4 regions of the Ruegeria sp. G12 genome follow, and region 4 is predicted to be linked to each of the others. Evidence: riboswitches for the same ligand, from Rfam matches in the RefSeq annotation. Region 4 holds a riboswitch; each other region holds the start of a gene.
The links. A riboswitch is a leader RNA that binds a small molecule or an ion and turns the genes downstream of it on or off. The one in region 4 is predicted to bind cobalamin.
Positions count from the first base shown of each region.

Region 1 (5,504 bases), on a different contig from region 4:
AGGCGTTTGATCAGCTCTTCGGGGCTGGGCAGGTCGGCCACATGGGTCAGGCGGATCACAGCCATCTCGGCGGCCATCATGGCGTTTGGGGCGGCCGAGACCTCGTCCAGCGCTTTCAGCAGCATCTGCCACATGCGGGTCAAGACGCGCATCGGCAGCGCCTCGGCCATTTGCTGGCCCCGGGCGCGTTCGTCGGGGGAGACCGTGGGGTCATCGGCGGCGTCGGGAGTGATTTTCACCACCGAGACCCAATGGGTGATCTCGGCCAGATCGCGCAGGACGGCCAGCGGGTCGGCCCCTTCGGCATACTGCGCGCTGAGTTCGGTCAGCGCGCCCGCCGCATCGCCGCGCAGGATCATGTCGATCAGGTCCAGCACGCGACCCCGGTCAGCCAGACCTAGCATCGCGCGCACCTGATCGGCGCTGGTCTCACCCGCGCCGTGGCTGATCGCCTGATCCAGCAGCGAGGTCGCGTCACGGGCCGAGCCCTCGGCGGCCCGGGTGATCAGCGCTAGCGCGTCCTCGGCGATCTGCGCGCCTTCGGCGTCGGCGATCTTGCGCAGCAGGCCGATCATGTCCTCGGGCTCGATCCGGCGCAGGTCGAAGCGCTGGCAGCGTGACAGGACTGTGACCGGCACCTTGCGAATCTCGGTGGTGGCGAAGATGAACTTCACATGCTCGGGCGGTTCTTCCAACGTCTTGAGCAGCGCGTTGAAGGCGCTGGTCGAGAGCATGTGGACCTCGTCGATGATGTAGATCTTGTAACGGGCCGAGGCCGCGCGATAGCGCACGCTGTCGATGATCTCGCGGATATCATTGACGCCGGTGCGGCTGGCGGCGTCCATCTCCATCACGTCGACATGGCGGCCTTCCATGATCGCTAGGCAATGCTCGCATTGGCCGCAGGGTTCGGTCGTGGGGCCGCCCTGACCATCCGGCCCGATGCAGTTCATACCCTTGGCGATGATCCGCGCGGTGGTGGTTTTGCCGGTGCCACGAATGCCTGTCATGACAAAGGCTTGGGCGATCCGATCCGCCTCGAACGCGTTTTTCAGCGTGCGCACCATGGCGTCCTGACCGACCAGATCGGCGAAGGTTTCCGGGCGGTATTTGCGGGCGAGAACCTGATAGGCAGGGCTGGGCGTGTCGGTCATGTCTGCTTTCGCGGATTCGAGGTCTGCCGCAGCGTAGAGGTCGCCGCCGCCCGCGTCCACAGCGTGTCGTCAGGATTTTTGTTTTGGAAAACGCCGGTCCTTGCGTAAACTGGTTCAGCCTATTTCAGAGACTGTATTTTTGGCGATTATTGTACGAGGGGGCTCGGTTTATGTCTCAGATGGCAATCTATGCGCTGCAGGTTGGGGGCGGTACGCTGGCGTTGACGCCGATTCCGGGCTGCAGCGGGGATTATTCCGGCGATCTGGACCTGATTTCGGATTGGAAGCCGGGGCTGGTGATTTCGATGACTACTGCGGTTGAGATGTTGCAGCACGGTGCGCAGGATTTCGGCAGCGATATTCAGGGTCGGGCCAGCCGTTGGGTGCATCTGCCGGTTGAAGATTTTGGTGCGCCGCCGCAGGCGGTCGTCGACGCGTGGCCCTCGGTCAGCGCGACGGTGCGGCAGGCGCTGTCCGGTGGCGGGCGGGTGCTAGTCCATTGCCGGGGTGGATGTGGCCGGTCGGGCATGGTTGTGCTGCGGCTTATGGTCGAAAGCGGAGAGGCCCCGGACAAGGCACTTTCACGGTTGCGGGCCATCCGGGCCTGCGCGGTCGAGACCGAGGGGCAGATGGCCTGGGCCGTCGGGACGGCGCAGGCTGTAAGTAGCGTCTAGTTCAGGGCGAAACCTGATGAACCTGCGCTGGCACTTCGCGCGAGGCAATTGCGGTGACTTCAAGCATGGCGCAGGGCGGGCTGGTGATTGCGCTTGAGGGCAATGTGTCCAAGCCTGTGCCAAAGATCATGTCGGCATAGCGGTCCAGCGCTTCCAGATCATCCTCGGCCTCCCTGCCACAAAACACACGGATCTGATCCGGGCGCGCCCGAAACCGGGCGGTGCAGCCGCCGGGGCAAAAGCTCAATTCGCTGCTGCCTTCGATTTCGAATTTATCGGTGGTTACGGGCCCGGCCTGCGCAACCGCTTGCGTCAGCGTCCGCGCCATTCGGGCCAGCGCCGGACAGGTTTTGCCGGTCCGCTGGCATACGGTTGCGGTGAATTGATGTGTCTTCGTCTTCCAGATCATCCTGCGCCCTCCGCGCGGCGGACGGGGGATGCGGATCAGGCGGGACTGCGCGAAGCTGTCAGGACCTGCCCGGACACCCCGCCCGAGTTTCGGTTTCAGTTTTTGATGGCAGGTCTCCTGACTTGCGGGTCAAAGCGTTGCCGACCTTCCCAGCCTTTCGGCCAGTGGTGTTCCGGCAGTGCTCACCGCTTACAGTTGCGGGGGCAGTCGCGGCCTTGGTTCGTTCCGGCATCGCCGGGCAGAACCGCACCGAGTTCCCTTTTCATCCCGACACCTTGTGGGGGCCGGAAACCATCACACAATCGCTAGCGGTTGGCCGGGGCCCGAGTCAAGCTGATCTTGATCCGAGTCTTGCGCTGATCGCCCGAAGCGGACGTTTGGTCATGCGGGTTAGCTGTTGACTTGCCCGCGCCGTTCAGTGCCTGATCAGAAAATGAACCGATTGGTTCAGATTGATCCCGAGGGTTCCATGTTGGACGCGCAGCAGACGGTGTTGACCGAAGATTTTCAGTTTCCCTCCGGCCCGGCGATGCTGTCGGCGCGGTTGTACCAGCCTGTGACCGAGCCGGAAACGGTTGTCGCGCTGAACAGCGCCACCGGCGTTCCGCGCGACTATTACCGGCATTTCGCGCAGTGGCTGGCATCTGAGCGGGGCATGGCCTGCCTGACCTATGACTATCGCGATTTCGGGACGTCCGCGTCGGGGTCACTGAAACACTCAAAGGTCACGATGGCGGATTGGGCTCTGACCGACATGCCCGCCGCCCGCGCCGAGATGCGGCGGCGTTTTCCCAACGCGCAGCACTGGACCATTGGCCATTCGGTCGGCGCGATGCTGGGGCCGGTGCAGCCGGATATCGACCGAATCGACCGCATGATCTGCGTGTGTTCCGGGCTGGTTACGCTGACGGATCACCCCTGGCCCTATCGGGCGCTGGCGGGGCTGTTCTGGTACGGCCACGCGCCGTTGGCGGTGCGGATGATGGGGTATCTGCCGGGCAAGGCGCTGGGATTTGGCTCGGATTTACCTGGGCCTGTGTATTGGCAGTGGCGTAGATGGTGCACGGCACCGCTGAACTACGTGCCCGAGATTGGCAAGGGGCTGCCAGAGGCCAAATGGGCAGGGTCAGGCGTACCGGTAAATCTGTTCACTTTTGAGGACGATCAGATGGTGCCGCCGCAAGCCGTTTGGCGGCTGGCCGATCTGTACGGACCCGAGGCGAAACGGCATCTGCTGTCCCCGCAGGATTTCGGACTGCGCGAGATCGGCCATATCGGCGTTTTTGCGCGGCGCAACGCAGCTGTCTGGCCGCGCCTGATTGGCTGAGAAAGGGCACCGGGTTCTCGGTGCCCCTGCACTCATAGCCCTTTGCGGGATTTCTTGTCCTGCATCACGGACCGCACCATTTTGCCAAACGCCTTGTCGCGCGCCCGCGATTGCGCCACGGTTTCCGAGTTCCTCTGATCCTCGCGCCGCAGCTTCCGCCAACGCTCCAGCCGGTCGGCATCCAGCGTGCCGCCCGCAATCGCCGCCTGTACGGCGCAACCGGGTTCACCCTGATGCTGGCAGTCCGAAAACCGGCATAAGGCGGCACGTTCGAGGATGTCCGAGAACACCTCATCCACGCCCTCATGCGCGTCCAGCAGTCGCAGGGCGCGCATGCCCGGCGTGTCGATCAGCCAACCGCCGTTTTGCATACGGTGCAGGGCCCGCGATGTCGTGGTGTGCCGCCCCCGCGCGTCGTCTTCGCGGATGCCTGCGGTGCCGTCCTGCCGCCCGGTCATTCCGTTTGCCAGCGTGGTCTTGCCGACGCCGGACGACCCGACCAGCGCGGCTGTCTGCCCCGTAGAACACCACGACAGGACTTGCTTTATGTCATCAGCCTCCCGCGCGTTCACGGTCAGAACCGTCAGGAATGGAGCCAGTGCCTGCGCCCGGACGGCGTAGTCCGACGGGTTGGCGCAGGTGTCCGCCTTGGTCAGAACAACGACCGGGTAGCAGCCGGATTGATGGGCCAGTGCCAGATACCGCTCCAGCCGGGGCAGGTTGAAATCGGCGTTGCACGAGCTGACGATGAACAGAACGTCCACATTGGCGGCGATCAGCTGTGCCTCGGCCCCGGTGCCTGCGGCGTGGCGTTGCAGTGTGCTGCGCCGGTCCAGCAAGTGGCGGATTCGGGTGTGGTTGTCGCTAAGCACCCAGTCGCCAACGGCAAATTCGCCGGTGGGACGATCAGGTGAAAGCGGCGTTTCGCCCTCCGCATTCACGCCGATCAGCCGGTCGCGGTGGACGGCGCTGATGCGATAGGGGGTGCACGACGGATTGGCCGCGTGCTGCGCGGCAAAGTAAGAGGACCATCCGAGGTCCTTAAGGGTAAAAGTCATTGGTCTGCCTGTGTTCAGGTACAGCAAAACCCACAGATGGCAGGCGCGCATCCGTCGGTCGTGGGGTCAGGCAGTCGCGTGGATTGGGTTCAGAACCGCTCTGCCCGAAGGGTCTTTGCTACATTCATAAAAGCCCTCCTGCGGCTGGGGTTTGACTAAGTGAGAGGTTGGACATCGACCCAAGCGGGGCTCGTTGTGGCTGCTTCCTTCCGGACCTGACCAGGTTGGCGAGGCGCTCGCCCGCGCCAACCTCTCAATCTCCGATATAGGCAGGTGCCGGGCAAAAGACAACCCGTCAGAGTGTCAGGCGTATCTGCTCGAACCCGTCCCCGTCGCGCCCCAGTTGTTCAGGGGCAAAGATGTCCAGCTCGTCCAAATACTTGATCGCGCCGGGACCGGTTCTGAGGATGGCAGAGGCCCCTGAAATAGGGAAAAACGAGAAAGGGTGCAGAGCATTTTCAAGCGGGTCCTGCGGCAGGTTATTGGACAGGTAAGCCCGCAGAATCTCCTTTATGTCCAACTTGGGCAGGTCAAGGAGTCGCGCATTTAACAGCGCCCGGACATTCCCGCCTCCGCTGGCGCGGTAATTGTTCAGCGCGACGACAAATTTCTGGTCCGGATCGACTGGCTTGCCTTGGAACTCAACCTCTCTGACCCGTTGGTGGGTGAGGTCCGTCAAGGCCCCCTCGGCATCGAACCGCGCGGGTTGGGACAGGTCGATCCGATAGTTGAGGCCGAATAGAACGTCAAAATTGTATCCCACGCGCCGGGAATCGATCAGATCACGGGTTTGGCCGGGGGCCTGTTGGTTGAAGACGCTCGCCGACATCTCAAGCCAGTCCTGCACCTGAGCGCCCGTCGCGATGATCCCTCGCAATTCGT
Region 1 covers NZ_JBQFOO010000003.1:47,716-53,219, reverse strand. The annotation lists gene ACR0JN_RS07960 (DNA polymerase III subunit gamma/tau) at 1-1,154, opposite strand, end outside; gene ACR0JN_RS07955 (protein-tyrosine phosphatase family protein) at 1,325-1,828, shown strand; gene ACR0JN_RS07950 (hypothetical protein) at 1,830-2,237, opposite strand; cobalamin riboswitch at 2,328-2,548, opposite strand; gene ACR0JN_RS07945 (alpha/beta hydrolase family protein) at 2,671-3,564, shown strand; gene rsgA (ribosome small subunit-dependent GTPase A) at 3,597-4,622, opposite strand; RNA gene ffs (signal recognition particle sRNA small type) at 4,780-4,878, opposite strand; gene ACR0JN_RS07930 (bifunctional 2',3'-cyclic-nucleotide 2'-phosphodiesterase/3'-nucleotidase) at 4,918-5,504, opposite strand, start outside.
Region 1: linked by a shared signal. The riboswitch ahead of ACR0JN_RS07950 (hypothetical protein) and the one ahead of ACR0JN_RS05995 (DUF1636 family protein) in region 4 are both predicted to bind cobalamin.

Region 2 (5,504 bases), on a different contig from region 4:
ACCTTCTTTGCCTCGGAATTCATCGACCGCCCGACAGCGATTGATCTGATCTACAACAGCATCGACGCGGATCAGGTCGCGCAGATCTATCGCCGCGCCGGGGCCTGGCTGCACGATTTCCACAGCTTCCGCCCGCCAACGCAATACGGTTTCCGCCCAAGATGGATGACCGCCAGCTTTCAGGACCTTGCCGCGTCCCTGCCCCACCCCCTCGCCCGCAAAAGCGAGGTCATGATCAACGTCATGCGGTCCGAGGCGGTCCGGTTGAAAGGCCAACCCGACCTGCGGGTCTTTGCCCATGGCGATTTCCACGGTCTGAATCTGATCGTAGGCCAGGGCAAAACCATCGGCCTGGATTTCACCGAAACGCGCGAGAAACTCGCGGCCTATGACATCGTCGACTTCCTGAAGGCGGATATCTTCCGCGATGGCCCGGCCTCCGAGGTCGACCGCAGCGGCATTCTGAAAAGACACAAAGAGATGTTCTTTCGCCGCTACCGCCATCCGATCAATACCGACATTCTGGATTTCTGCATCCGGGGGCGGTTGCTGAAAGACTGGCTGTTTCTCAGCCGCAGCGATTATGCCTGCAGCCCGCAGGAAGACCACCGCCGCGCGCGGCTTGAGCTGAGGCTGCAACAGGCGTTCCGGCAGACACTCGACTAGTGCCAAAAAAGAAAAACCCGGGCAGTTCGCACCGCCCGGGTCTGATCTTTCTGACAGCTCGGAGCTTATTCGCCCGAAGCAGCCGCCACATCCAGCGTCACGCCCGGGCCCATGGTCGAGCTCAGCGCGATTTTTTTCATGTAGGTACCCTTGGCACCCGACGGTTTCGCCTTGGCCACGGCCGAGACAAAGGCACGGACGTTTTCGACCAGCTTGGCTTCGTCGAACGACGCTTTGCCAACACCGGCATGCACAACGCCGCCTTTTTCCGCCTTGAACTGAACTTCACCGCCCTTGGCTGCTTCCACGGCTGCTTTCACGTCCATGGTCACGGTGCCGACCTTGGGGTTCGGCATCAGGTTGCGGGGGCCCAGAACCTTACCCAGACGGCCGACGATCGGCATCATGTCCGGGGTCGCGATGCAGCGATCGAATTCGATGGTGCCGCCCTGAATGGTTTCCATTAGGTCCTCTGCGCCAACGATATCCGCGCCTGCTTCTTTCGCTTCGTCCGCCTTGGGGCCACGCGCGAAAACAGCAACGCGCATCGCTTTGCCGGTGCCGTTGGGCAGGCCGACAACGCCGCGCACCATCTGGTCCGCATGACGGGTGTCAACGCCCAGGTTCAGAGCGATTTCGATGGTCTCGTCGAATTTCGAGGTCGCGTTGCCTTTTACCAAAGCAACCGCTTCTTCGACCGACAGGTTTTCCTTGCCGGCGATAGCTTCGCGCGCAGCGCGGGTACGTTTACCGAGTTTTGCCATCTTACTTCACCTCGATGCCCATAGAGCGGGCCGAGCCCAGGATGATCTGCATTGCGCCTTCGACGTCGTTGGCGTTGAGATCTTTCATTTTGGCTTCGGCGATTTCGCGAACCTGCTTGGTGGTCACGGTGGCCACAGTCTCACGACCGGGGTTCTCGGCACCACGGGGGCGGTTCCGCTTGCCAACCGGCTTCAGGCCAGCGGCTTTTTTCAGGTAATAAGACGCGGGCGGCGTCTTGATGTCCATGGTGAAGGACTTGTCCTGATAATAGGTGATCACGGTCGGACAAGGGGCACCTTGCTCCATGTCTGCGGTCTTGGCGTTGAACGCCTTGCAGAATTCCATGATGTTGATGCCGCGCTGACCCAGCGCCGGACCAACTGGCGGCGACGGGTTCGCCTGACCTGCAGGAACCTGCAGCTTCATCGTACCAGCAAGCTTCTTAGCCATTTGGTTTTCCTTTCAACTCGGGCGAAACGCGTTTCGCCCAGACTATGTTGCGTGGTCCGGCCCGGGATCGCGATCCCAGCAACCTCCCACGAGAGAATCTCGCCCGAAGACGATAGAGGCGGCGTTTATAGGGGAATGCGAGGGTTGGCAAGGGGGCGGCTTGCGGTTTCGAAAGCTGAGTTATGCGCACGCCTGACAGCTTGAGTCACAAAACCGTCCAGATAGGTCTGCGGCGCGGCGGGCACCACAGACCGTTGGTTTCGCGCTTATGCTGCCGCGTTGTGCAAACGGTGCGTAAAGATGCCCCGGTCGGTCAAGGTCCGCAGGCCTTTCGCGCCAGCCAGAACGGCCAGATCGGCCAGCGGCTCGATCAGGATCACCAGCAAGTACGCCATGCCAAAGCTTGTCACCGCCGAGATGTTCTCGGCCCCAACGCCTTGCCCGTAGATTGCCCAGAAGGCTACCCAGGCAACGACGCCACCCTGATACACAGCGGACAGTTTCAGCACGTCCGAATAGCGCAAATCGACATAGCTGATGGTTTGCGGGATGATTTTTCTGGCCAGCGCGTCCACTGCAAAAAGCGGAAAAAGCAGGGTCGAGATGTTGACGAAGTACATTGGTACATCAGACGGTGCAAACAAGAAACCCTGAATTGCCAGACCGCCAGCTAGACCAAGGGCTGCCGGACCGGCCCCGAGCAGCAGAAACAGGGTTGTACCAAGTATGAAATGCACCTCTGAGATGCCGACAGCGAAGTGCGGAAAGACTTCGAAGAATACAAAAACGCCGATAGCAGCCACAACCGAGCGCACGCAAAATGACGCCATGGAATGAGTTTTCAAATCATCGCCAATCAACTTCAAAGAATAGCCAGCAGCGGCTGCAGCCGTACCATAGGCGAGGACCATTTTCGCGCCGTCGACGACGCCAGGTTCGATGTGCATTAGAGAGTTCCTTTCGCGTCCACCCGACGCATATAGAAGGGCCGGATTTCCGGCGGTTGCATTAAGATGGCAGGTATCCTGACTCGTAGCTCTGATAGTTCGGCTACTTACAGTTGCGGGGGCAGTCCGGGCATCTCACCCGGTTCCCAATTAAGACCTCCTCTCGAAGGCCACCATCAACGCGACACTACATGACCACAGGCCGCGGGCAAGCTCTGTCTGCGACATGTAAGCGTACGCCCGCGAATCTTCAAAAAACATTTGGCGTGAACGTCTCGGTCTACGTAATTCCGTGACGCCGCCGACAAAAAAAGCCGCGATGCCCTAAACATCGCGGCCGAAAGCAATTCCTTGCGGGGCGCCTCAGCCCTGCTTGGTAACCTGCGTAAAGTCCAGCTCAACTGGCGTTTCCCGACCAAAGATCGAAACCGAGACTTTCAGCTTCTGCGCCTCGTCGTCCACGCCTTCGACCATGCCGTCGAAATCCTCGAACGGGCCGTCGTTGACCTTGACCTTTTCGCCCACCTCGAAGGTGATCATAAGCTTGGGCGCTTCTTCGCCTTCCTGAACGCGGTTCAGGATCTGGTTCACCTCGGCATCGCGCATCGGCATCGGGCGACCCTGCGGGCCCAGGAAACCGGTGACGCGGTTGATCGAGTTGATCAGGTGGTAGCCCTGATCCGACATTTCCATATGCACCAGCACATAGCCCGGCATGAAGCGGCGCTCGGTGGTGACCTTCTTACCCCGGCGCACTTCGATCACCTCTTCGGTGGGCACCAGAACCTCGTCGATATCGTCCTCAAGGCCCTGCTCGGCCACCGACGTGCGGATCTGCTCTGCGATCTTCTTTTCGAAATTCGAAAGAACGCTGACCGAGTACCACCGTTTCGCCATGAACCTGTCGTCCTTGTTTGCCTTCGGTCGCATCCTGTTGGCCGGATGCACCGGAATTGAAATCCTATCGCGTGACCCGGAATAAAAAGCGGCGCGCGGTCCGAATCGCCGCACGCCCATTCCGAATAGTCCCGCGTCACCTACTAGCACATTGCGCGGGGCGCAAGGGGGCAGTGGTGTTTGGGCGCTTAGCTGAATGCGCCCAGAATAAGCTGCAGACCGCCGCGAATGCCCAGATCGACCAGAGCGAAGAACACAGCCGTCAGCGCGGCCATGATGAACACCATAACCGTGGTCAACAGCACCTCGCGCCGGGTCGGCCAGACGACCTTGGAAACTTCGGCACGGACCTGCTGAATGAACTGGATCGGGTTGGTGGTAGCCATTTGGCGTATTCTCTCTGCTAGCGGATGGGCCGGACATAACCGGGCATTGCGGCAATTTCAAGGGCAGTCGGGACAACTGTGAAGTTCGGGCATGGCCCGGTTACGGCTTGGGCTTGTCGTCCCATTCATCGCTCAGAATCCGGCGGGCATCGCCCTCGGGGTCTTCGTACTGGTTCGAGCGCACTGTGTAGATGAACGCAACCAGTCCAACACCGCCCAGAAACAGGGAAATCGGGATCAGGTAGGCCAGCACTTCCATCGTTTACCTCAGCCGCAATGCGTTCAGGGATACGGTAATAGACGAGGTCGACATCGCCAATGCCGCAATCAGCGGGGTCGCCAGCCCGATCACCGCCAAAGGCACAGCAATCACGTTATAGACGGTGGCGATCTGAAAGTTCTCGCGAATCCGTTTGGTGGCCTTGACTGCCGTATCGCAGGCCTCTGCAATAGGGGACAGGTCATTGCCCAGAAGCACGATGTCCGAGGCCACCCGCGCCGCATCCAGCGCCGAGGCCGGAGAGATCGAGACATGCGCCGCCGCCAGCGCCGCTGTGTCGTTCAGGCCATCGCCGGCCATCAGAACCCGGTGGCCCTGTTGGCTGAGGTTTTGGATGTGCCCGGCCTTGTCCTGCGGCAGCGCCTCGGCAATCCAGTTGGTGATGCCCAACTTGTCCGCCAGCGCCCCGACGGCTCCGCGTGTGTCACCTGAGATCAGGATCACCTGCTTGCCGGACTTGGCAAATGCGGCGACCGCCTCCGCTGCGCCGGGGCGCAAGGCATCGGTGAAGCTGAACGCGACAGGCGCGTTTTGCCCCACGGCTAGCCAGGCAGAGGTTTCAGCCCCCTGCTCACCGCCCACCCAAGCCGCGCGACCCAGACGTACGCTTTGGCCGCGATAGGTGCCTTCGGTGCCATATCCTGGCACTTCGACGATGTCACGCAGGTTGGCTGGTTTGATCCCGGCGGCCCGCGCGGCAGAGGCCAGCGAGACCGACAGCGGGTGCGCAGAGGCCTCGGCCAAGGCCAGCGCGATTTCCAGATCGGCGCGGGAATGGTCGCTCAGGTTGGTCAGTTCCGGCGTGCCAGAGGTAAGCGTGCCTGTCTTGTCGAACACGACCGTATCCACCTCGGCCAGACGTTCAAGCGCGGTGGAGTGTTTGATCAACATCCCCTTGCGGAACAACCGGCCCGAGGCTGCTGTGGTCACCGCTGGCACGGCCAGACCCAGCGCGCAGGGGCAGGTGATGATCAGCACCGCCGCCGCGATGTTCAGGGCGGTGCGGAGATCGCCGGAATAGATGTACCAACCCACAAAACTAAGCGCCGACAGGATATGCACCCCGGGCGCGTAAAGCTTGGCCGCCTTATCCGCCAGCGAGGTATAGCGCGA
Region 2 covers NZ_JBQFOO010000003.1:17,861-23,364, forward strand. The annotation lists gene ACR0JN_RS07780 (phosphotransferase) at 1-666, shown strand, start outside; gene rplA (50S ribosomal protein L1) at 732-1,430, opposite strand; gene rplK (50S ribosomal protein L11) at 1,432-1,881, opposite strand; gene ACR0JN_RS07795 (energy-coupling factor ABC transporter permease) at 2,148-2,828, opposite strand; cobalamin riboswitch at 2,880-3,021, opposite strand; gene nusG (transcription termination/antitermination protein NusG) at 3,192-3,725, opposite strand; gene secE (preprotein translocase subunit SecE) at 3,914-4,111, opposite strand; gene ccoS (cbb3-type cytochrome oxidase assembly protein CcoS) at 4,212-4,370, opposite strand; gene ACR0JN_RS07815 (heavy metal translocating P-type ATPase) at 4,374-5,504, opposite strand, start outside.
Region 2: linked by a shared signal. The riboswitch ahead of ACR0JN_RS07795 (energy-coupling factor ABC transporter permease) and the one ahead of ACR0JN_RS05995 (DUF1636 family protein) in region 4 are both predicted to bind cobalamin.

Region 3 (5,504 bases), on a different contig from region 4:
TATTCCGAAGGCCACTATCACACCGCCTCGGGTGAAGGTGGCCATGTGGGTCTGTCGCCGCGCCATCGGGATGAGGTGGACGTGTTCGACGCCGCCCGCCGCATCTCGCCCGAGAGCTTCTTTGATGAAAGTCTGACGCTGGAGGCAGAGATGTTCCTGAGCGGCACGGGCCTGCCGATCCTCTATCAGGCCGTCGGCATGGTAAGCGGCGAAGCCGACACTCTGGTGCGAACGGCAAAGGACATCCTGCAGGATGCCCGCGATGGCTCTGACCCCATCGCTGTCAAAACGGCACAGATGTTCACAACACATCTGGGGGCTTTGATGGGCGATATGGCAGTGACTCTGATGCCGACCGGCGGGGTGTTTCTGGTCGGTGGAGTCGCTGAAAAGAACCGCTGGCTTTTTGGTGATACATTCTGCAAGGCTTTCAACGCGGGTGGGAGGTTCAGCGATCTGCGCTGTTCGATGAATCTTTATGTGTCCGAACAGGCCGAATTTGGCATTGTTGGCGCTAACAATTTCTGCAAAAATGCGCTCGCGCGGTAAACTGGCCGCATGAACTGAATTTCGCGGAAGGAATGCGGGATGATCCTGTGCTGCGGTGAAGCCCTGATCGACATGATCGCCGAGCCCACGATCTCGGGTGCAAGCGGGTTCGTGCCGCATTCGGGCGGGGCTATTTTCAATACGGCGATTGCCCTTGGCCGTTTGGGTGCGCCAGCGGCCATGCTGACGGGTCTGTCCTCGGATATGTTTGGCGATCAACTGGCGCAGGCGCTGAAAGACAGCCACGTGGACACCGCGCATGTGATCCGCTCGGACAGACCGACAACGCTGGCTTTCGTGCAATTGAAGGACGGGCACGCCTCGTACACTTTCGTTGACGAAAACACCGCAGGCCGGATGTTGCGGGCCGAGGATATGCCGGACCAGTTGCCAGCCGTGTCAGCGCTGTATTTTGGCGGTATCAGCCTGGCTTGCGAGCCTTGCGCCGACGCCTATGCCGACCTTCTGGACCGCCACGGCGCGGGTCGTGCGGTCATGCTGGATCCCAATATCCGCCCGGGTTTCATTCAGGACCCGACCCGGTATCGCACGCGGCTTAACCGGATGATCGCGCAGGCGGATATCGTCAAGGTCTCGGACGAGGATCTGGACTGGATCGTGCCGGGCCCGGAACCTCTGGCCGAGAAAGTGCCGCTTTTGCTGCAGGCGGGGCCTTCGGTGGTTATTGTCACCCGAGGCAGCGAAGGGGCCACGGGCTATCTGGCGGACGGAACCGAAGTGTCGGTGCCAGGTCAGCCGGTCGATGTTGTCGATACGGTCGGTGCGGGCGACACGTTCAACGCCGGTGTTCTGGCCGAGTTGCACAAAGCCGGAAACCTGACCAAAGACAGTCTTCAGGCGCTGGGTGTCGACAATCTTCGCGCCGCCTTGTCCTCTGGCGCGGCTGTTGCCGCCGTCACAGTATCCCGCGCCGGGGCGAACCCGCCCTGGGCGCACGAGCTTTAACCCCTAATAAGGGCAATCCCATGAAACGATCCGATATCAACCGCATCAAGGCCGAGGCGCAGGCCTTTATCCATTCTTTCGGCGCTGTGCTGCCCCCTTTTGCCGACTGGTCCCCCGACCAGATGCGCAGCGAAAAGGCGGCTGGCATCCGGGATCGCAGTCTGGGCTGGGACATTACCGACTACGGTCAGGGCAGGTTTGATGAGCTGGGCCTGTTTCTGTTCACCCTGCGCAATGGCGACGCAAATGACCTGAGTCTCGGGCGCGGGATGCTATACGCGGAGAAACTGCTGATCTCGCGCGACAAGCAACTGTCCCCGATGCATCGCCATATCGTGAAGGCCGAGGATATCATCAACCGGGGTGGCGGTGATCTGGTGATGGAGATTTACGCCTCGGACGCAGACGGAGGGATCGACCGGGACACTCCCGTTGTCGTGCCCAGCGACGGTTGCCCCGTGACCATCCAGCCCGGTGAGCTTTTGCGGCTCGCGCCGGGGCAAAGCGTCACGCTCATGCCCGGCATCTGGCACGCCTTCTGGGCGGAACGCGGCGACTGTCTGATTGGCGAGGTCTCGACCGTTAATGACGACCGCACCGACAATGTGTTCGAAGACCCGATCCCGCGCTTCGCCACGATCGAGGAAGACGCCGAACCCGATTTCCTTCTTGTCGCGGATTATTGACCGGCGTCAGCGTGGCGCAGTCGAACCCACGCTCTTGACAAATATTCCGTCCCCGGACTAGCTGCACGGGATGGTTCCCGACGGCGTGCCCGAGGGATGAAAATGGGAATACGGTGCGGCCTTTGTGGGCCAATGCCGTGACTGCCCCCGCAACTGTAGGCGGAGAGCGACGCCAAATCGCCACTGGCCCGAGGGCCGGGAAGGTTGGTCGAGCAACGACCCGCAAGTCAGGAGACCTGCCATCATATGTTCAACCAACCCGGGGCGGGGCGTCCTGGAAGGAGGCTTTGATGGCACGCGTGCGTGTTCAAGATACCGGCAGCATCTGTCTGCATTTGGCATTTTTCGGGGCGAAGAATGCCGAACGATACTGATCACTACGTGCTGATTTGTGAGACCTGTCAGGGGCCTGTTTCGGCGGACGTTGCGAAAGACGTTCTGGACCGCCAGCTTCCTGAAGGTTTCAAAACCCGCCTGATCGCCTGCATGGCAGGGTGTGAACGGCCCATGACCGTGGGCCTGCAGGCACCGGGCAAGGCCCAGTATCTGTTCGGCGATATTCAGACCGAAAAGGACCTGACCGCGCTGGTCGAGTTCGCCTGCCAGTATCGCGACACGCCAGACGGCTGGACCAGTGCCTCGGACCGTCCCCCTGCCCTGCTGACCAAAACCCTATCGCGCCTGCCCCGCCTGCCATCGGAGGATGAGGCATGAGCTTTCTGGTGGCCGAGGGTTTGGAATACTACGCGCTGAACGGGGATGTTCTGTTGCAGGACACGTCCTTTAGTGTCGAAGAGGGTTCGATCCTGGCGATTGCTGGCCCGAATGGTGCGGGCAAGACCACGTTGCTGAAACTTCTCTGCGGGGCCGAACGCCTCGCGTTCGGGGATGTTCGTATTCGCGGTCAAAGCCTGCGCAAACTCTCTGCCACGCAGCGGGCGCGGACGATTGCCGTGGTGGGCCAGCAGGAGTTTCCGGACAGTCGGCTGCGGTTGCGGGAATATGTGGCGTTGGGCCAAATTCCCATCAAAGCGGAAAGATCGGCCAAGGATCATGCAACCGATCTGAAGCGGGTTCTGGATGTCACCGGGCTGTCGCATCTGGCAGAAAAGCCGCTGGGCAGGCTGTCCGGTGGGGAAAGGCAGCGCGCCCATATCGCGCGGGCTTTGGCCCAAAATCCGGATTTGCTGTTCCTGGACGAACCCACCAACCATCTGGACCCTGACGCCAAGGGACACATGCTGTCGCTGGTGGCGGAACTGGGCGTGACCGTCGTCATGATCGTGCACGATCTGGTCATGATCCCCGAATTTGCGACCCATGTAGCCCTGATGAAGGCTACGCGCCTGACCGGCTTTGGACCGGTGAGCGAGGTGCTGACCCCGGACCGCGTCCGCGAAACCTTTGGCGTGGATTACCTGTGCTTTCAGCATGAAGGCCGCGTGATCCCCGCGCTCGATATCCGAAAACGTAAACTGTCACCTTGTGAGGATTTAGGATGAAGCAGAAACTCTGGCCCGTGGCGCTGATCACCGGTCTTGCAAGCGGCGCAGCGGCGCATGAAGTCACGGTCGATAACTGCGGTGAGCCGCTGGTGTTTGACACCCAGCCCGAGCGGCTGGTCGTCCACGACATGAACATGACCGACATGGCCTTTGCGCTTGGTCTGCAGGACAAGATCGTTGGCCTGACCGGCATCACCGGCTGGTACAAGACCAGCCCCGATTTCGACGCGCAGCGCGGCGACATCCCCGAGCTTGCGCCGAAATACCCGACGATCGAGAACCTCGTTGCGGTGGAACCCGACCTGTTCTTCGCGGGCTGGTATTACGGCATGAAACCGGGCGGAGACGTCACGCCGGATACGTTGGCCCCATTCGGCATCAAGACCATGATCCTGTCTGAGAGCTGCGTGCATCTGGACAAGGACCGTCCCGAGGCCAGCATGGACCTGCTGTTTGACGATGTTCTGCGTCTGGGCAAAGTGATGCATGTCGAAGACAGGGCCGAGGCGCTGGTGTCCGGCTGGAAAGAGCAGCTTGCCGCGATCAAAAGCAAAACCGCAGATGTGACCAAGCCGCGTGTCTTCCTGCTGGACGGGCCCGCTGATGCGCCCTTTACAGCGGGTAAATTCGCCATCCCCGACGCGATGATCACGGCTGCTGGCGGTGTGAACGTGACCCATGATCTGGACACAAGCTGGGGCCGTACCTCGTGGGAGGCCGTTGCCGCCGCGAACCCGGAATTCCTGGTGCTGCTGGACTATCAGACCGGCAACGGGGCGGAAGACACGTTCAAATTCCTGCAGGAGCACCCGGTGATGTCGCAAACCGATGCGGTGATAAACAAACGCTGGATCGGCCTGCGTTACGAAGAGCTGACCCCCGGACCGGCCAACATCGACGCCATCGAGAAAATGACAAGGGCCATGCACCCGGTGGGCAACTGATATGGCCCAAACGGGCCGTTTGATACTGCTGGGGGCGGTCGTTCTGATCGCCCTTTTGCTGTTGTCCGTGGTCTACGGAACAACGCCGATCCCGGTTCGGGACGTTATCTCGGCGATTGGCCTTGGCACTGGTCTGACCGATGGTGAGATGTCGCCCATGCACCGGATCGTGTTCGATCTGCGCCTGCCCCGGGCCCTGTTCGCCGCTGTCATCGGGGCCGGGCTTGGTGTTGTTGGCGTAGTTCTGCAAACTACCACGCGCAACGATCTGGCGGACCCGTTTCTGTTTGGCCTGTCCTCGGGTGCTGCGGCGGGTGCGGTTCTGGTGATCACCGTCACCGGGGATGTTCTGGGTATCTGGACCCTGCCGCTGGCGGCGTTCTGCGGCGGCCTGATTGCATCGGGCATTGTCCTTGCGCTGGTCCACAGCCTGCGCACCAGTGCGCCGGAGAAATTAATTCTCGCCGGGCTGGCGGTGTCTTTCCTGTTCTCGGCCATCACCAACTACCTGATCTTCGCCGGAGACAGCCGCGCCGCCCATTCCGTGATCTTCTGGATGCTGGGCGGGCTGGGTCTGGCCCGGTGGGAGACCTTCCCGCTGGTTCTGATCGGCCTCGGTCTGATCCTGAGCTATGCGCTCTACCGCAGTCGATGGTTGGACGCGCTGCTGACCGGGGATTTTACGGCTGCCACGTTGGGCATTCCGGTACAGGGCCTGCGGTTCAGCATGTTCTTTGTCGCCGCGCTTGCAACAGCCAGCTTTGTTTCGGTCGCGGGTGTGATCGGGTTTGTCGGCCTGATGGTCCCCCACATCGCCCGGGGCATTGCCGGAACCCTGCACCGCAACTTGCTGG
Region 3 covers NZ_JBQFOO010000004.1:287,427-292,930, reverse strand. The annotation lists gene ACR0JN_RS11910 (glucokinase) at 1-549, shown strand, start outside; gene ACR0JN_RS11905 (carbohydrate kinase family protein) at 589-1,515, shown strand; gene ACR0JN_RS11900 (D-lyxose/D-mannose family sugar isomerase) at 1,536-2,201, shown strand; cobalamin riboswitch at 2,256-2,459, shown strand; gene ACR0JN_RS11895 (DUF1636 family protein) at 2,559-2,915, shown strand; gene ACR0JN_RS11890 (ABC transporter ATP-binding protein) at 2,912-3,703, shown strand; gene ACR0JN_RS11885 (ABC transporter substrate-binding protein) at 3,700-4,650, shown strand; gene ACR0JN_RS11880 (FecCD family ABC transporter permease) at 4,652-5,504, shown strand, end outside.
Region 3: linked by a shared signal. The riboswitch ahead of ACR0JN_RS11895 (DUF1636 family protein) and the one ahead of ACR0JN_RS05995 (DUF1636 family protein) in region 4 are both predicted to bind cobalamin.

Region 4 (5,504 bases):
GGCGCGTTGCTGCTGTACAATCAGGTCCAAGGCCCGCACCTGGTGCTGGGCCGACAGGATGGCCGGATGGTTTCGCTGCGCCAGGCTTACTGCCTCGGACTGCGAGCGCGGCAGATTGGGCAAGCCCGGCTGACCGGCCGTCCGGCCCGGGGACTTGCCGACCGCGTTCACATATTCGGCCTGCGCGGTGCTGAGATCGCCCCGCGCATCCGCCAGATCCGCACGCGAACTGGCCAATTGCGCCTCGGACAGGGCAACGTCCGTTCGCGTCACTTCACCCACTTCGAACCGGTCGTTCGAGGCGCGCAGTTCCTCGCTGGATACGTCCACGTTGTTCAGGCGAATCTGAACCGTTTCTTCCTGCAGAAGAACGCTCAGATACGCGGTTGCCGCGCGGAACAGAATCTGCTGTTCGATATCGATCAGCGTTTGCCGGGTCGACAGAACAGTCTCTTGCGCAGACTGCTTGCCCAACACAGACGCGCCGCCGTCATAGATCAGCTGGGTCAGAGTCAGCCCGGTGAAGAACCGGGCCGGGTTGGTCGTCGTTACCGTCGTTCCGGTGCGTGTTCTTGTGTATTCCTGGCTGATATCAACCGTCCAGTTGATGATCGGACGCAGGGCCGAAAGAGCAATTGCCACATCTTCATCCGCTGCACGCAACAGGGCCCGGTTCTGTTCCAGCAGGCCGCTGGTGTTATACGCGCCGATGAACGCATCTGTAATATTGTCCGCCCATGCTGCACGTCCGGGAACCACGCTGATGGCAATGCCAGCGGTCAAAGCCAACGCCCTGACCAGCTTACCTGTCGCCGTACCACGCATAACCAAATCCTCTCAAATCGAAATAACGCTGCCTCTCCGGCAGTTTGCGTCTTTGTTTTCAACTAATCAAGGCAGCAAAAATATCTGTCAAATAACTATAGCGAAAATGCACACTTTGCGGAAAAGCTTTCTAAAACCGGTGCGCTGGCGTTAAAGGCATCCCGCCAACTGACCCGTTCACCGGATTTGCGGCCGATCCGGACGGTTCCCAGATTGCCTTCGATGAACAGGCAAGCAATGCGGCCATGATCCTTGAGCTGACCCAGCAGATCGTCCGGTATCTCCTCGACCCCGCCCTGGATCATGATCACGTCATACGGCCCATGTTCAGCCGCACCCTGCGCCAGAGGTCCCACATGGACAATCGCATTGTCGGCATTCGCGTCACTGAGCAGGCTTTGCGCCTCGGACGCAAGGGTTTCGTCTTCCTCGACACCCACAACCAACTCGGCCATTCGCGCCGCAACAGCGGTGGAATAGCCAAGCGCCAAACCAATATCCAACACCGCTTCATCACCAGAGATATTCAGCAGATCCAGCATCTTAGCCAGCGTCCGCGGCTCAAGCATGCAGCGCCCGTTTCCCAGGTCGATCAAGCCATCGGCATAAGACGCCTCACGCTGTGACGCGGGCACAAAGCTTTCGCGCGGCACGTTCAGCATAGCGTCGATGATCGGAAATTTTGTGACGTCCGAGGGCCGAACCTGCGTGTCAACCATCGTGCGGCGCCGGGTGGCGAAATCTGTCATGTGATCTCTCGTCTTGAACCCTTGATTATCTGGCTTGTGCCACATCCCTTGAGCACCGGCAACGGCCCAGATGCCGCAACCGAGGTTTTGTGACAGGTTTGGTACCGGGGCGAGGGCGTTCAATTTGCGAGGCGAGCGCCGATTTTACATTCTTCCCACTGGACGCCCCCAGCGAAAGCTGCTAAAACGCCCTCCACACCACGGCAAGTATTTGATTTTACTTGAAAAGGCGAGTTGGCGGAGTGGTGACGCAGCGGATTGCAAATCCGTGTACACCGGTTCGATTCCGGTACTCGCCTCCATCTCTCTGAAACACCTCGGTTTTGCGGTTTGGCTGCCAGCGTTATTCTGCGGCGCGCCCTTGCGGGATGACTTCATATCCTGGCTCTTCAGGCTCATCATCCTCCATTTCAGCCGGAAAACCGGGCGCGCGGATGTCCAGGCCGGTGGCCTCTTCCAGCCGTCGGATGATGTTCGGCGACAGTTCGCGGTCGCCGTAGCGCGCGATCCCGTCTTCGAAAATCTTGATCATCAGCGGGTTGATCTCAAGCGGCACTCCGGCGCGGTCGGCCACGTCCTGAAACAGGCCAATATCCTTTTTCACCAGATCCATGGTGAACGAGATATCGCGCGAGCCGTTCAGGATGACTTGACTTTCCGTCTCATGCACAAAGGATGTCCCCGACGAAATCTTGATCGCCTCATAAGTGGTCCCGAGGTCCATCCCGGCGGCCTTGGCGGTCACCAAAGCCTCGGCGCAGGTGATCAGGTTGGCGGTGGCCAGATAGTTGGTCAGCACTTTCAGCACCGAGGCCGAACCCAGATCGCCCGTATGCAGGATGCGCCGCCCCATGGTGGTCAGGAAGGGCAGAATACGCTCGAACGTCTCGCGATCACAGCCCGCGAAGATCGAGATATTGCCGGTCGCAGCCCGGTGGCAGCCGCCCGAGACCGGGCAATCCACCGCAGCCCCGCCCCGCTCGATCACCATCGCGCCAAGGCGTTTGACTTCGGCTTCGTCGGTGGTCGACATCTCCATCCAGATTTTGCCGGGGGTGACCTCGGGCAGCATCTCTTGCATCACCGCATCCGAGGCAGCGGGGGATGGCAGGCAGGTGATCACCGCATCGCAATCGCGCATCAGCTGGGCCGGGCTTTCAGCGGCCTTGGCCCCTTGCGCAACAAACGCAGCCACCAGATTGGGGTTCAGATCATGCACCGCCAGATCGATCCCGTTGCGCAGCAGCGATCCCGAGAGCTTGCCCCCCACATTGCCCAGCCCGATAAACCCTACTTTCATGCGCCGCACCCTCCTGTTCGCGTCTTGCGAGCCATGCCAGCACGTTGGCCCAACCGGATCATGCCGCCCAGCGACCCGGACAGGTCGCTTTTTAGCCGCGCAATCACGGATCAGCGTGTTGCGCTTGACAAGCGGGGCAACCCTGCCGCATGTCCCTTTCGTTGGTGTCTGCGACAGCAGATGAAAAGGGAATGCGTCAGCGGGTTTTCCGTCAAACGCAGCCGCCCCCGCGACCGTGACCGGAGAGGGTGCCCAAGCCACTGGCGAATGCCGGGAAGGCGGGACATCCGACAGAGGACGCCTCTGACATCCGCAAGCCGGGAGACCTGCCAGCACCCGAGAATGAAACCGGACGGGGTGTTCCGGTGTCGGGTCAATGGACCCGCATGAAACCCCGTCCCCCACGAAGAGGATTTGGGGGGATGAGAGACATGACCGAGACCGCTCCGGTCGAATTGCTGGTTTGCACCACTTGCCGTCGCGGGCTGCCCGTCGAAGATGATGCGCAACGCCCCGGCACATTGCTGCACAAGGCGCTGGAACAGGCAGACCTGCCCAAAGGGATCACTCTGAAAGCCGTGGAATGCCTGTCGAACTGTGACGAGGGCTGTTCCATCGTGCTGCGTGGCGGCCCGGATCGCTGGACATTCGTCTATGAGCATCTGAACGAGGTCGACCACGTTGACGTGATCGTTGACGGCGCCACCAAGTACCTAGCGACCGAGGATGGCCTGGTCAAATGGCGCGAGCGCCCTGAACATTTCCGCAAAAACTGTGCGGCCCGCATTCCCCCGATTGGAGCCCTGAAATGAGCAATCTTGAGAAACTCCCCGTCACCGTGATCACCGGCTTTCTGGGCTCGGGCAAGACCACGCTGGTCCGTCATCTGATGCAGAACCCGCAGGGCAAGCGTCTGGCTGTTGTGGTCAACGAATTCGGCGATGTCGGCGTCGATGGCGATATCCTGAAATCTTGCGCCATTCCTGACTGCCCTGCCGAAAACATCATGGAGCTGGCCAATGGCTGCATCTGCTGTACTGTGGCCGACGATTTCATCCCCACCATCGAGGCCCTGATGGCATTGGAGCCACGCCCCGATCACATCCTAATTGAAACCTCTGGTCTGGCCCTGCCCAAACCGCTGCTGAAGGCATTCGATTGGCCCGATATCCGGTCCAAGATCACAGTTGATGGCGTGATCGCTCTGGCCGATGCCGAGGCCGTCGCTGCCGGTCGTTTCGCGCCCAATGTCGAGGCCGTGGACGCCCAGCGTCTGGCGGACGATTCCATTGACCACGAAACACCGCTGTCCGAGGTATTCGAAGATCAGATTTCCTGCGCCGATATCATCCTGCTGACCAAGCCCGATCTGGCCGGTCCCGAAGGTGTCGCGAAAGCGCGAGAGATCATCGCCGCCGAAGCCCCGCGCCCTTTGCCCGTCGTTGAGGTGGCCGAAGGTGCCGTAGACGTGCGCGTCGTGCTGGGCCTTGAGGCCGCCGCCGAAGATGACATGGACGCTCGTCCCTCCCATCACGACGGCCATCACGATCACGAGCATGACGATTTCGAAAGCATCATCGTCGAGCTGCCGGAACAGGCCGACCCGCTGGATCTGGTTGCCAAGATCGAACGTCTGGCCAAGGAACTCAACATCCTGCGCGTCAAAGGCTATGCCGCCGTTCAGGGCAAACCCATGCGCCTGCTGGTGCAGGCCGTAGGTGCGCGTGTGCGTCATCAGTATGACCGTCCGTGGGAGCCCGGCGAAGACCGCCGCTCGCGCCTTGTGGTCATTGCTGAGCATGACGACATCAAAGAGGCCGAAATCCGCGATATCCTTGTGGGCGTGACCGAGACCGCCGAGTAAGCCATGCACGTCGTCTTCCGCGAAAGCCACGGGCTCGAGGAAACCGAGACCCCGACCGATCTGGGCCAAAGCCCGGCGGATCTGGTGGTGCTGTCCTTTTCTGACAGTGACCTCGGCGCTTTCGCGGCAGGCTGGCATCGTGGCGGCGGCCCAGAAGGGCGGATGCCGACCCTCCGGCTGGCCAATCTGACGGCGCTGAAACATCCCTTGTCCATCGACACCTATGTCGAGCAGACGCTGGAAGGGGCCAAAGGCATCCTGATCCGTCTGATCGGAGGGGTGCCCTATTGGTCCTACGGTTTGCAGCAGGTTCTGGCGCTGGCGCAGGCCAAAGGGATCGCTTTGGCCGTCCTGCCTGCCGATGGGCGCGAAGACACGCGGCTGGATGAGTATTCCACCTTACCCGTCTCGACCCTCCGCCGTTTGGCGCATCTCTGCGACACGGGCGGAGAGGTTGCAGCGCAGGCGGCACTGGCGCAGATGGCGCTGGCAGCGGGGCTTTACGCAGGTCCCGTGATGGGGGCAAAAACCATCCCCGAATGCGGTGCATGGTGCCCGGATCGCGGTGTGATCCCGGTAGATGAGGCGTTCTCCGGCGATACCAAACGCATCCTCGTCACCTTCTACCGCGCCTATCTGACCTCCGCTGATACCGCCCCGGTCGCAGCCCTGATCCGCAGCCTGCGCGCGCGGGGTCTGGAGGCTGTGGGCCTCTTCGCCCCCTCGTTGAAAGCGCCCGCAGCCGCCGATTGGCTGCGCGACACCA
Region 4 covers NZ_JBQFOO010000002.1:428,415-433,918, forward strand. The annotation lists gene ACR0JN_RS05975 (TolC family outer membrane protein) at 1-825, opposite strand, end outside; gene ACR0JN_RS05980 (protein-L-isoaspartate O-methyltransferase family protein) at 921-1,574, opposite strand; tRNA gene ACR0JN_RS05985 (tRNA-Cys) at 1,803-1,876, shown strand; gene ACR0JN_RS05990 (NAD(P)-dependent oxidoreductase) at 1,918-3,054, opposite strand; cobalamin riboswitch at 3,020-3,222, shown strand; gene ACR0JN_RS05995 (DUF1636 family protein) at 3,306-3,686, shown strand; gene cobW (cobalamin biosynthesis protein CobW) at 3,683-4,738, shown strand; gene cobN (cobaltochelatase subunit CobN) at 4,742-5,504, shown strand, end outside.